DNA from 3 places in the Kitasatospora sp. NPDC127116 genome. Region 1 is predicted to be linked to each of the others. Evidence: riboswitches for the same ligand, from Rfam matches in the RefSeq annotation. Region 1 holds a riboswitch; each other region holds the start of a gene.
The links. Region 1 has a riboswitch for thiamine pyrophosphate ahead of thiO (glycine oxidase ThiO). Riboswitches for the same ligand answer to the same signal wherever they lie in the genome.
Positions count from the first base shown of each region.

Region 1 (4,204 bases):
GACGGCCCCGGGGGCCTGCGGGCCCCCGGATCCCGCTGATCCGGGCCGGTCAGAGCGCGGCGCGCACCCGGCGGGACAGCTCGGCGGCGGCCGCCCGCGGATCCGCCGCGGCGGTGACGGCCCGCACCACGACGATCCTGCGGGCACCGGCGGCCAGCACCTCGTCCAGGTTGCCGAGGTCGATCCCGCCGATCGCGAACCACGGCCGGTCGGTGTCCTGCTTCGCCGCGTACGAGACCAGGCCGAGGCCCGGGGCCGGGCGGCCCGGCTTGGTCGGGGTCGGCCAGACCGGGCCGGTGCAGAAGTAGTCCGTACCGGGTTCGGCGATCGCCGCGTCCACCTCGGACTCGGCGTGGCAGGAACGGCCGATCAGCACGTCCTCGCCGAGGATCGCCCGGGCGGCCTGCACCGGCAGGTCGTCCTGGCCGAGGTGCAGCACGTCCGGCCGGGCCGCGTGGGCGACGTCGGCGCGGTCGTTGACGGCCAGCAGCTTGCCGTGCCGGCGGCAGGCGTCGGCGAAGACCTCCAGGGCCTCCAGCTCCTGCTTGGCCTCCAGGCCCTTGTCCCGCAGCTGGACGATGTCCACCCCGCCCGCCAGCGCCGCGTCCAGGAACTCGGCGAGGTCGCCCTGCTCCCGGCGGGCGTCGGTGCACAGGTAGAGCCGGGCGTCGGCCAGCCGGGTACGCAGCGTGTCCGCCGCCATCAGATCAGCATCGCCTGGGCGCGGCGCTTCACCTCGGTGCCGCGGTTCTCCCGGAGCGCCTGGATCGGGCTGCCGGGCAGCGACGGGTCCTCGGTGAAGAGCCACTCCAGGATCTCCACGTCGTTGTACCCGCAGTCCCGCAGGACGGTCAGGGTGCCGGACAGGTGCTTGACCAGGCCCGGGCCGTCGATGAACGCCGCCGGGACCTGCAGCGACTTGTTCGGCCCGCGCCGGACGGCGATCAGGCCGCCGTTCTTGACCAGGTCACGCACCTCGGTGACCCGGACCCCCCACTGCTCCGAGATGTCGGGCAGGTACATCCAGTCGGTGACCAGGGCTTCAATCTTGCTTTCGATCTCACTCACGCCACCAGACTGCCACCTCCGCGGCCCACCGCGCACCAGGCGCTACCCCGCGACGGCCGACTTCAGCGGCACCGCCGGGTCGCCCGCCCGGGCCGGATCCAGGGCCGTACCGCGCTCGATCAGCCTCCGCCCCTGGGTGAGGTCGCGCGGCCGGTCCACGGCCAGCAGCGCGCTCGGCACGCCGTCGCGCAGCCAGAGCACCGACCAGTCGCCGTCCCGCGGGGAGCCGCGCCACAGCAGCTCGTCGCCCTCGGCGTGCCGGCCGGCGTACTGGACCATCCGGCCGAACTGCTCGGACCAGAAGTACGGCACCGGGTCGTAGGCCGGCGCGTCCGCGCCCAGGACGGCTGCGGCCACCGCCTCGCCGGACTGCAGGGCGTGGTCCCAGTGCTGGACGGCCAGCCGGGCCCCGGCCCGGGCCGAGGGGTAGCTGACGCAGTCGCCGGCCGCGAACACGCCGGGCACCGAGGTGCGCAGCCGCCCGTCCACCACGACGGCGCCGGCCGCGTCCAGCTCGACCCCGGTTCCGGCCAGCCAGCCGGTCGCGGGGCGGGCCCCGATGCCGACGACCACCTCGTCGGCGGGCAGGTGCGAGCCGTCCGCCAGCAGCACCGCGCCGGGCTCGACGGCGGCCACGCCGACCCCGCAGCGCAGGTCGACCCCGGCCCCGGCGTACCAGGCGGCCATCGCCGAGCCGACCTCGGTCGGCAGCGCGCCGGGCAGCGGCGCCGGGCCGGCCTCGACCACGGTCACCCCGCAGCCCGCCGCGCGGGCCGCGGTGGACACCTCGGCGCCGATCCAGCCCGCGCCGACCAGCACCAGCCGCAGCCCGGGGCGCAGCAGCGCGCGCAGCGCCAGGGCGTCGTCCAGGGTGTGCAGCAGGTGCGCGCGCTCGGCCCCGGGCAGGGCCCGCGGGACGGCGCCGGTGGCGATCACCAGCGAGCCGTACGGGAGGTCGCCGCCGTCGGTGTGCAGCACGCCGGGGGTCAGGCCGGTGGCCCGGCGGCCGGTGAGCAGCTCGATGCCGAGCTGCCCGTAGTCGATGTCCAGGGCGGTGGAGTCGGCCTTGCCGAGCAGCACGTCCTTGGAGAGCGGCGGCCGGTCGTACGGCGCGTGCGGCTCCTCGCCGACCAGCACGATCGGCCCCTGCCGGCCGCCCTGCCGCAGCTTGAGGGCGCACTGCGCCCCGGCCAGCCCGGCTCCGACGACGACCACCTGATCCGTTCCGCTCAGCTCTGCCACGCCCGTCACTGTACTCAGCGCGACGCGGCGGCCTGCGGGCCGTCCGCCCGCTGTACGGGCCTTCGGCCGGGCCGACCCCCGGCGTTAAGGTGGGGGCACCACACGGGAGCCCGGCGCACCGGGCTGAGAGGCGGGCTGGCACGGCCTGCGACCGTCCGAACCTGATCCGGGTCATACCGGCGAAGGGAGAAGAGCAGCTTTGTCACGCTTGCCATCAGGCGCCCACGCCGACGTGCTGGTGATCGGCGGGGGCGTCATCGGCCTCGCCGTCGCCTGGCGCGCCGCGCAGCGCGGGCTGCGGAACGTGATCGTGGTCGACCCCTCCCCCGGCGGCGGGGCCGCCGGGGTCGCGGCCGGGATGCTCGCCCCGGTCACCGAGCTGCAGTACGGCGAGGAGCCGCTGCTGCGCCTCGGGATGGCCTCGAACGAGCGGTACGCGGCCTTCGCCGCCGAGCTCTCCGAGGCGAGCGGCGGCCGGGACACCGGCTACCGCCGCTGCGGCACCGTCGCCGTGGCGCTGGACTCCGACGACCGCGAGGAACTGCGCGAGCTGCACGCCTTCCACCAGCGGCTCGGCCTGGACTCGACCTGGCTGACCGGCCGGGAGGCCCGCAGGCTGGAGCCGATGCTCGCCCCCGGCGTGCGCGGCGGCCTGCACGTCGCGGACGACCACCAGGTGGACCCCCGGCGCCTGCTCACCGCCCTGGCCGCCGCCTGCGAGAACGCGGACGTCCTGCTGCACCGCGCGGAGGCCGTCGAGCTGCTGGTCGAGGACGGCCGCGCGACCGGCGCCCGGCTCTCGACCGGGGAACGGGTGGGCGCCGGGCAGGTCGTCCTCACCGCCGGCCCGCACAGCCACCGGCTGCCCGGCCTGCCCGACGGTGTGCTGCCCGCGATCCGCCCGGTGAAGGGGCAGGTGCTGCGGCTGCACGTCCCGGACGCCTACCGCCCGTTCCTGTCCCGCAACGTCCGCGCCGTCGTCCGCGGCCGGCACCTGTACCTGGTGCCCCGGGAGAACGGCGAGCTGGTGGTCGGCGCGACCACCGAGGAGCAGGGCTACGACACCACCGTCACCGCCGGCGGGGTGTACGAACTCCTGCGCGACGCGCACGAGTTGGTCCCGGGAATCACCGAACTCCCGCTGCTGGAGACCTCCGCCGGGCTGCGCCCCGGCTCGCCGGACAACGCCCCGCTGCTCGGCCCGACGTCACTGCCCGGGCTGGTCGCCGCCACCGGCCACTACCGCAACGGCGTGCTGCTCACCCCGGTGACCGCCGACCTGCTCTCCGAGTACCTGGCCACCGGTGAAGTCCCCGAAACGGCAAGGCCGTTCACGCCCCTGCGCTTCTCCCCCGAACCCCCCGCTGCGAAGGCCTCCGCATGACCGAGATCGCCCCGAACGAGATCGCCCCGAACGAGATCACCCCGAACGAGATCGCCCTGACCGTCAACGGCGAGCCCCGCCGGGTGTCCGCCACGACCACCCTCGCCGAGGTGGTGGCCGCCGTCAGCGCCGCCAACACCGGCGTCGCCGCCGCGCTCAACGAGGCCGTGGTGCCCCGCGGTTCGTGGCCCGGGACGGCGCTGGCCGGCGGCGACCGGATCGAGATCCTCACCGCCGTGCAGGGAGGCTGAACCATGGCCGACGACCTTCTGACCATCGCCGGGACGGCCTTCTCCTCCCGGCTGATCATGGGCACCGGGGGCGCCCCCAGCCTGGAGGTCCTGGAGCGCGCGCTGCTCGCCTCCGGCACCGAGCTGACCACCGTCGCCATGCGCCGGGTCGACGCCACCACCCAGGGCTCCGTGCTCGACGTACTGACCCGCAACGGCATCCGGGTGCTGCCCAACACGGCCGGCTGCTTCACCGCCGGCGAGGCCGTGCTGACCGCCC
Region 1 is NZ_JBHXTL010000152.1:8,596-12,799, forward strand. It holds gene thiE (thiamine phosphate synthase) at 50-703, opposite strand; gene ACFVHV_RS37875 (Rv2175c family DNA-binding protein) at 703-1,068, opposite strand; gene ACFVHV_RS37880 (NAD(P)/FAD-dependent oxidoreductase) at 1,111-2,319, opposite strand; TPP riboswitch at 2,403-2,515, shown strand; gene thiO (glycine oxidase ThiO) at 2,519-3,694, shown strand; gene thiS (sulfur carrier protein ThiS) at 3,691-3,945, shown strand; gene ACFVHV_RS37895 (thiazole synthase) at 3,949-4,204, shown strand, end outside.

Region 2 (4,204 bases), on a different contig from region 1:
GAGGCCGCCGCCGAGCCCGTGCTGCCCACCACCCGGGCCTACACCAGCTACCTGCTGGCCACCGTCTACGGCGGCTCCTTCGCCGAGGCGGTCGGCGCGGTGCTGCCCTGCTACTGGATCTACGCCCGGGTCGGCGAGGCGCTGCTCGCCCAGGGCTCGCCCGACCCGCTGTACAGCAAGTGGATCGCCACCTACGGCGACGAGGCCTTCCAGTCGGTGGTCCGCCGGGTGCTGGCGCTCACCGACCGGCTCGGTGAGGAGCTGTCCGCGGCCGAGCGCCGCAAGGTGGTCGAGCACTTCGTGACCACCTCGCGCTACGAGTGGATGTTCTGGGACGCGGCCTGGCGCGGAGAGCGCTGGCCGGTCTGAAGCCGCGCGGGTGCGTCCGCCGGTCGTCCGCCCGCCGTCCAGGTGCCGTACGGACGACGGGCGGGCGCTGCCGGGACGACGGGCGGTGCCGGGTCAGCCGGTGACGAAGTAGCCGGTCAGGTCGGCGACGACGTTCACCGGGCCGCCGTGGTTGAAGACCGAGTAGGTGCCCCCGCCGGTGACCCCGGTGGTCACCGAGTTGGCGACGGTCTGCCCGGGTTCGACGTTCACGGTGGAGGTGTTCGGCGGCAGGCCCCCGCCCGGGAACACCGTGAGGTGGCCGGAGTCGGTGACGTCGGTGATCGTGACGTTGGCCTCGACACCCAGCACGTTCGGGACGGAGCCGTCCGCGGGCACGGCCTGGACGGCCGTGGTCGCCCCCTGCTGGAGCTTGCCGCCGGTGATCCGGGTGTCGAGGTTGCGGACCGGCGTCGTGAGCGCGCTGAACAGGCCCCTTCCGGACGGCCCGTAGTAGCCGACGACGTCGACGATCACGTGCACCCAGCCGGCGCGGTTGTAGACGTCGATCCGCCCGTCCGCGCCGACCGGCACCACGACCTGGTTCGCGACCGTCGATCCCACCGGGAAGTTGACGTTCGAGCCGTAGGCGGGCCGCTGCGTCCCGCTCGGGTACGCGGTCAGGAAACTGTCCCAGGAGCCGTCCGTGGTGGTGACGTTGAGGACCACCGAGGTGGCGTCCGCGGTCCCCAGCTCGGGGCGGGCGACCTGGTAGCTGCGCACCGCGTCGCCGCCGAGCCGCCCGGTGCCGTCGCTGCGGCTGTCGGCGATCCGGGTCGGGGTCAGCGGGCCGTACTTGTCGGGCGCCGCGGTCCGGTAGTACCCGACCACGTCGAGCACGACATGGGCGGTGCCCGCGTTGTTGTAGACGTTGATCCACGGGGCGCCCCGGCCGACCGGACCGACCGCGATCGTGACCAGGTTGGAGATGGTCTGGCCGGCCTTGAAGTTGATGCTGGAGGTGGCGGGCTTGGTGCCGGCCGGGCCGGCCTTGGCGGCGAGCGTGACGAAGCCGTCGGCGGTCGGGTCGGTCACGGTGAGGTTGACCACCACGGCCGTGGCGTCGGTCGGCACGGCGGAGCCGCAGTACATCGGCGGGTGGCTGCCGCAGCGCTGCGACACCGGGGTGCTGTAGTACTCGCCTTCCTTGAGCGGTCCGAAGTGGTCGTGCGACGGGGTCTGGTCGTAGGAGCGGGTGTCCAGGATCCGGGTCGGGGACATCCCGACGAACCCGGCCGGTGCGGTCACGTCGGCGGCAGCGGTCACGGCCGCCGGTGCCGCGGTCGCCGGGACCGCGGCGAGCGCCGCCACGGTCAGGTTGAGCGCCGCGAGAGCGGCTGTGGACACGGCTGTTCTGGCCCGCATGATCAGGTTCCCCCCTGGTCGATGGCACCGGACGGGCGTTCTTCCGGCACTGGTTGGACGCTTGGGAACGCCGGGGGTTGTACGCCGCCGGACGAATTCTCGGGGGTCACCCGGGGGGTCGGGCTCGGGGTGATCTCGGGGTTCTCTCCGGGCCGTTGGGCCTCGTTCCGGCACTCGCGCCACCGTACGATCGAAGTACCGAAAGCAAGCGGGATGCGGCACCGGACGGCGGCCGACCCGAGGGGAGAAGAGGAACCGACATGGCTGAGCTCTGGAAGTCGCTGCCCTCCTGGGTGCGCAACATCGTCATCCCGGTGCTGGTCCTGGTGCTGGCCTGGAACATCGTCGCCTTCGTGTTCGGCGTCGTCGGCGCCCTGCTCTCGATCGTGATCAAGCTGCTGGTGGTGGTCGGCATCGCCGCCGCCGTGGTGGTCCTGGTGAAGAAGGCCGCCAAGAGCTGACCCACCACCCCGTAACGCCGCCCTGAGGCCCGGCCCCCCACGAGAGGGGGGACCGGGCCTCGGCCGTTCTCCGGTATCCGATCGGCTACTGGTTGCGGTAGTAGCCGAAGAGGTCGACGACGACATCGGTCGTGCCGGCGCGGCCGACCGGGCGGGGTGGGGCGCTCTGGACCTGCGGCGATCGGCTCGCTACGGTGTTGGGCGTCGTGTGCAGGCAACACCGCCTGCGACGCGGGAGCTCGGAGCACCGGGCTGAGAGGACGCTGACCGGGACGTCGACGGACGGACCGACGGCTGCGTCGACCGCAGGAACCTGACCGGGTAATGCCGGCGTAGGGAGTAGAGGTCAGATGACCACGTTCGAAGCACAGCCGCAGTCTGCCCAGGGCGCCCCCAGCAGCGAGCGCACCGGCTACCCGACCCCGGCCTGGCGCAAGTCCTACCGCGAGGGGTCGCGTCCCGACCTGCGCGTTCCGTACCGCGAGGTGCGGCTCTCCAACGGCGGGTCCGTCCCGCTGTACGACACCTCCGGCCCGTACACCGACCCGTCCTTCGAGCCCGATGTGCGGCGCGGCCTGCCCGCCCTGCGGGACGCCTGGATCCGCCAGCGCGGCGACGTCGAGGAGTACGACGGCCGCGAGCCGCGCCCCGAGGACGACGGGATCAAGCACACCTCGCCGCGCGGCGGGAACCTGCGCAACCTGGACGCCGTCTTCCCGGGCCGGCCGCGTCGCCCGCTGCGCGGTCGCGGTGGCGCCGCCGTCACCCAACTCGCCTACGCCAAGCGGGGTGTGGTGACGCCGGAGATGGAGTTCGTGGCGCTGCGCGAGGGCCTGGCGCCGGAGTACGTGCGCGCCGAGGTGGCCCGCGGCCGGGCCGTCATCCCGGTCAACGTGAACCACCCGGAGGTGGAGCCGGCCGTCATCGGCACCAACTTCCTGGTGAAGATCAACGCCAACATCGGCAACTCCGCCGTCACCTCCTCGATCGAGGAGGAGGTGGAGAAGATGACCTGGGCCACCCGCTGGGGAGCGGACACCGTCATGGACCTCTCCACCGGCCGCAACATCCACACCACCCGCGAGTGGATCCTGCGCAACTCCCCGGTGCCGATCGGCACCGTGCCGCTGTACCAGGCCCTGGAGAAGGTGGACGGCAGGGCCGAGGAGCTGAGCTGGGAGGTCTACCGGGACACGATCGTCGAGCAGTGCGAGCAGGGCGTCGACTACATGACCGTCCACGCCGGCGTGCTGCTGCGCTACGTCCCGCTCACCGCGCGCCGCAAGACCGGCATCGTCTCGCGCGGCGGCTCGATCATGGCGGCCTGGTGTCTGGCCCACCACCAGGAGAACTTCCTCTACACCAACTTCGAGGAACTCTGCTCCATCCTGGCCTCCTACGACGTCACCTTCTCGCTCGGCGACGGCCTGCGCCCGGGCTCGATCGCGGACGCCAACGACGAGGCGCAGTTCGCCGAGCTGAAGACCCTCGGCGAGCTCGGCCGGATCGCCCGCGAGCACGACGTCCAGGTGATGATCGAGGGCCCGGGCCACGTCCCGATGAACAAGATCAAGGAGAACATGGATCTCCAGAAGGAGATCTGCGACGAGGCGCCGTTCTACACCCTCGGCCCGCTGACCACGGACGTCGCCCCCGGCTACGACCACATCACCTCGGGCATCGGCGCGGCGATGATCGCCTGGTGGGGCACCGCGATGCTCTGCTACGTGACCCCCAAGGAGCACCTGGGCCTGCCCAACCGGGACGACGTCAAGACCGGTGTGATCACCTACAAGATCGCCGCCCACGCCGCCGACCTGGCCAAGGGCCACCCCGGCGCCCAGGCCTGGGACGACGCCCTCTCCGACGCCCGCTTCGAGTTCCGCTGGGAGGACCAGTTCAACCTGGCCCTCGACCCGGAGACCGCCCGCGCCTTCCACGACGAGACCCTCCCCGCCGAGCCCGCCAAGACCGCGCACTTCTGCTCGATG
Region 2 is NZ_JBHXTL010000071.1:22,482-26,685, reverse strand. It holds gene tenA (thiaminase II) at 1-369, shown strand, start outside; gene ACFVHV_RS26205 (hypothetical protein) at 463-1,734, opposite strand; gene ACFVHV_RS26200 (DUF5326 family protein) at 2,013-2,213, shown strand; TPP riboswitch at 2,435-2,569, shown strand; gene thiC (phosphomethylpyrimidine synthase ThiC) at 2,564-4,204, shown strand, end outside.
Region 2: another riboswitch for thiamine pyrophosphate. It lies ahead of thiC (phosphomethylpyrimidine synthase ThiC); the one in region 1 lies ahead of thiO (glycine oxidase ThiO).

Region 3 (4,204 bases), on a different contig from region 1:
CATGATCCGGGCGGACGGGCGGTCGCCGCCCCGGGTCGCGCCGATCCCGAACCGCTCCAGCGTCCGCAGCAGCTCGGTCTCCACCCGGCCGCGGAAACGCACCGGGTGCTTGGTCTCGATCGCCAGGTCCACCGGGCGGCCGCACTCCACCACCAGCTCCAGCAGCCGCTCCAGCCGCAGCACGCCGCGCAGCTCCGGGTCGACGCTGGGGCGGCCGGTCTTCCAGGCGCCGAAGTCGTAGGCCTCCAGCTCGGCGAGGGTCATCGCCGAGACGGTGCCCCGGCCGTTGGAGACCCGGCCGATCCGGCGGTCGTGCACGCAGACCAGCGCGCCGTCGGCGGTGACCCGGACATCGCACTCCAGCGCGTCGGCGCCCTCGTCGAGCGCGCGCCGGTAGGCCGCGAGGGTGTGCTCGGGCAGGGCGTGGGAGGAACCGCGGTGGGCGATCACCTGGACGGACGGCACGGTGCGCGCCGCCGGCGAGGACAGGTCTGGGCTGGTCACAGGCCCAACGATAGGCGGCACAGGTGAAGCGCGGACAAAGACGGCCCCAACCTGTGGGGCCGTCTTCCTTCCCGCGGGGCCGTCCCGGCCGGGCCCGCGGGGCCGGGCCGCCCCCGCTTCGCCCGGTGCGGGGCGGCCCGCTCAGTGCCGGTCGGCGCGGCGGGAGAGCGGGGTGAGCGCCCAGGTGACCAGGGCGGGCACCAGGAAGGCGAACAGCGAGGCGGAGGTCCACTCCTGCGGGGTGAAGTGCAGCGACTCCTGGGCCGAGGTCCAGAAGTCCGTCCACCAGCCGGCCACCTTGGTCGGCGCGATGAACTGGTAGACCGCGAAGCCCAGGGCCCACGGCAGCAGCATCGGCCAGCGGGACGGCGCGTCGGCGGAGAGGTTCCAGCCGCGCCGCCCGGCACCGAGGAAGTAGTCCACCACGAGCACCGCCAGCAGCGGCACGAACACCGAGCCGATCAGACCGAGGAAGCCGTAGTAGGTGTCGGTGAACTCGTCGATCCGCAGCGCCAGCACGGTGGTCAGCGCGCCGATCGCGCCGGAGAGCACCCGGCGGTCCACCTTCGGCAGCAGGTTCTGCACCGACATCGCCGTCGAGTACACGTTGGCGAAGGACTGGTCCGTCTCGCGCAGCACCAGCACCAGCAGGAACAGCCAGCCGGCCCAGACCCCGAGGAAGGAGTCGAAGATCCGGTTCGGATCGCCGTCCGACTGCAGCAGCGCCATCAGGCCGAGCACGTAGCACCAGACCTGGGCGATCGTGTAGCCGGAGAAGCTGCCCCAGAACGCCGAGCGCGGGGAGCGCGAGTGCCGGGTGTAGTCGGCGGCCAGCGGGACGAAGGAGACCGAAACGGCGATCATCGCGTCGGTGGCGCCCAGGAAGCCGTGCCAGTTGCCCGCCCCCGGGTCCGGCACGCCCTGGCGGCCCAGCTGGACGGTGAAGTACACCATGGCCACCGCGACCGCCCCGGCCACGAAGCGGCGCAGCACCGCGATCGAGCCCAGCGGCCAGATGGTCAGCGCCGTGGTCAGCGCGCCCGCGAGCAGGACGAACAGCCAGCGGTAGCCGGTGGTGTGCGCGACGGTCTGCGCGCCCGCCGAGATGGTCAGCAGCTCGAACACGCCCCAGCCGATGCACTGCACGATGTTCAGCACCGTCGGCAGGTACGACAGCCGGGTGCCGAACAGCCCGCGCAGGTTCGCCATCGCGGGGGCGCCGGTGCGGGCCCCGATCAGCGAGGCCACGCCGAGCATCGCGGTGCCGACCGCCGTACCGACCGTGATCGCGGTCACCGCGGCGGCCAGCGACAGCTCGCTGCCGGGGGCGCCGAGCACGGTGGCGGCGGTGGAGAAGCCGATCAGGCTGACGCCCAGGTTCATCCAGAGCGCGAAGTGGTCCCGGAAGCGCAGCGTGCGCGGCGGCTCGGTGTCCAGCACCAGGGGCGCTTCGACGTGCTCGGGGCGCTCCAGGACGGCGGTCGCGCCCGCGGCGGAGGCGTCCGCACCGGGGGCGGGAACGTTCGCGCCCGAAGAAGAGGATGGCGAAGCAGGCGGCATGGCCGATACTCCCTACGCCGGCATTACCCGGACAGGTTCCGGCGGTCAGCGCCCCCTCGACCGTCCGTCACTCGTGTGGCGTACGGTCGACATGCGCACTCTCAGCCTGGTGGGTCCAAGCTCCCGCGTGTCAGTTTGGAGCGACAGGCTAACCGGCACGGGGGCGAACGCCCAAGGCCGAGGGTGCGCGGTCCGCATCGCGGGACGCCCGGCGGGGGAGGGGAGCCTCGGCCGTCGGTGCCGGCGTCGGTGCCGGTGTCGGGTGTCGGCGTCTGCGTCGGCTAAGGATTCTTATGAGTTCTTCAGAGGGGTCCTTACGGCAATCGAATCGACAGTGCGAAAAACTATGGTCCTTGGTTCTGCCAGCTATGGAGGTCGTCCGTGAGCACCGAGCGCGAGGTTGGGCCCACCGGGCCGCAGGGGGAGCAGCCCGCCGGGCCGGGGGCGGCCGAGTCCGCTTCCGAAGGCCCCGCTCAGGGCGGGCACCAGCCGACCATGGCCTTCCGGCGGGTGCCCGAGCCGGAGTCGGGCGCCGTCGAGGCCGCCCCCGTCGAGGCGGCACCGCCCGTCGACGCCGTCGCGGCCGAGGGTGTCCCGGCCGAGGGCGGGCACAAGCCCACCGTCGCCTTCACCAAGGTGCCCGCACCGGAGGCCCCCGCGGCCCCCGCGGCGCCCGCCGCCGAGCAGCCGGCCGTCGACCCGGTCACCGGCTACATCGACGCGCCGCCGCCGGTCCTGCCGCCCGCCCCGCAGGCTCCGGCGGCCCCGCCCGCCGCGCCCGCCCAGGCCGCGGCCCCCGCCGCCCCGGCGCTGCCGCCGGCCGACAACCCGTACGCCACCCCGACCCACGGCGTCCCGGCGGCCGGCACGCACGAGGGCTACGGCGCCGCTCCGGCCGCCCCCGTCGCGCACGAGGGCTACGGCGCCGCCCCGGTCGCGCCCGCCGTCCCCGCCGCACACGGCCACCACCCCTTCGGGGCCGGTCAGCCGCTCGGCGGCTGGGGCCCCACCCACGACTCCACCGCCGGCGGCGCGGGCTACCCCGGCGGCCCGGCGGGCCCGCTCGGCTACCCGGCGGACCACCCCGGCGGTCCGGTCGGCCCCGGCGGCCCGCGCAAGAAGCGCGGCGGCCTGGTCGCCCTGATCGCGGCCGTCGCGCTGGTCGCCGGTGTGGCCGGCGGCGTGCTCGGCGTGACCGTCACCGACAACACCGACCGCGGCAGCTCCGCGAACGACCACCGCAGCACCACCGTGCAGGCCAGCGACACCCAGAAGAACGAGCCCGCCCCCGGCTCGATCGCCGCCATCGCGCAGAAGGCGCTGCCCAGCGTCGTCACCATCAAGGCGCAGGGCAACGGCGAGTCGGGCACCGGCACCGGCTTCGTCTTCGACACCGAGGGCCACATCCTCACCAACAACCACGTGGTCGCGCCGACCCTCAACGGCGGCAAACTGACCGTCAAGTTCGCCGACGGCAGCTCCTACAGCGCCTCGGTGCTGGGCCACGCCGAGGGCTACGACGTCGCCGTGGTCAAGATCGACAACCCGCCGAAGAGCAAGCTGACCCCGCTGCCGCTGGCCGACTCCGACAAGGTCAACGTCGGTGACGCCACCGTCGCGATCGGTGCGCCGTACGGCCTGGAGTCCACCGTCACCAGCGGCATCATCAGCGCCAAGGACCGCCCGGTGGCCTCCGGCGACGACACCGGCTCGCAGGCCTCGTACATGAACGCCCTGCAGACCGACGCCTCGATCAACCCCGGCAACTCCGGCGGCCCGCTGCTCGATTCCGGCGGCGCGGTGATCGGCATCAACTCGGCGATCCAGTCCAACGCCTCCGCCAACGGCCGGGCCGGCAGCATCGGCCTGGGCTTCGCCATCCCGATCAACCAGGCCAAGTGGGTCGCGGACACCCTGATCAAGACCGGCAAGCCGGTCTACGCCAAGCTCGACGTGCTGCGCAACGACGACTACAAGGGCGACGGCGCGCAGATCCAGACCAAGGACATCCAGGGCCAGCCGGCCGTCACCCCCGGCGGCGCGGCCGACAAGGCCGGCCTCAAGCCGGGCGACGTCATCACCAAGCTCGGCGGCGTGCCGATCGACAACGGCCCGGCCCTGGTCAGCCGGATCTGGACGC
Region 3 is NZ_JBHXTL010000026.1:63,878-68,081, forward strand. It holds gene ACFVHV_RS13625 (glycerophosphodiester phosphodiesterase family protein) at 1-504, opposite strand, end outside; gene ACFVHV_RS13630 (cytosine permease) at 646-2,064, opposite strand; TPP riboswitch at 2,057-2,201, opposite strand; gene ACFVHV_RS13635 (S1C family serine protease) at 2,446-4,204, shown strand, end outside.
Region 3: another riboswitch for thiamine pyrophosphate. It lies ahead of ACFVHV_RS13630 (cytosine permease); the one in region 1 lies ahead of thiO (glycine oxidase ThiO).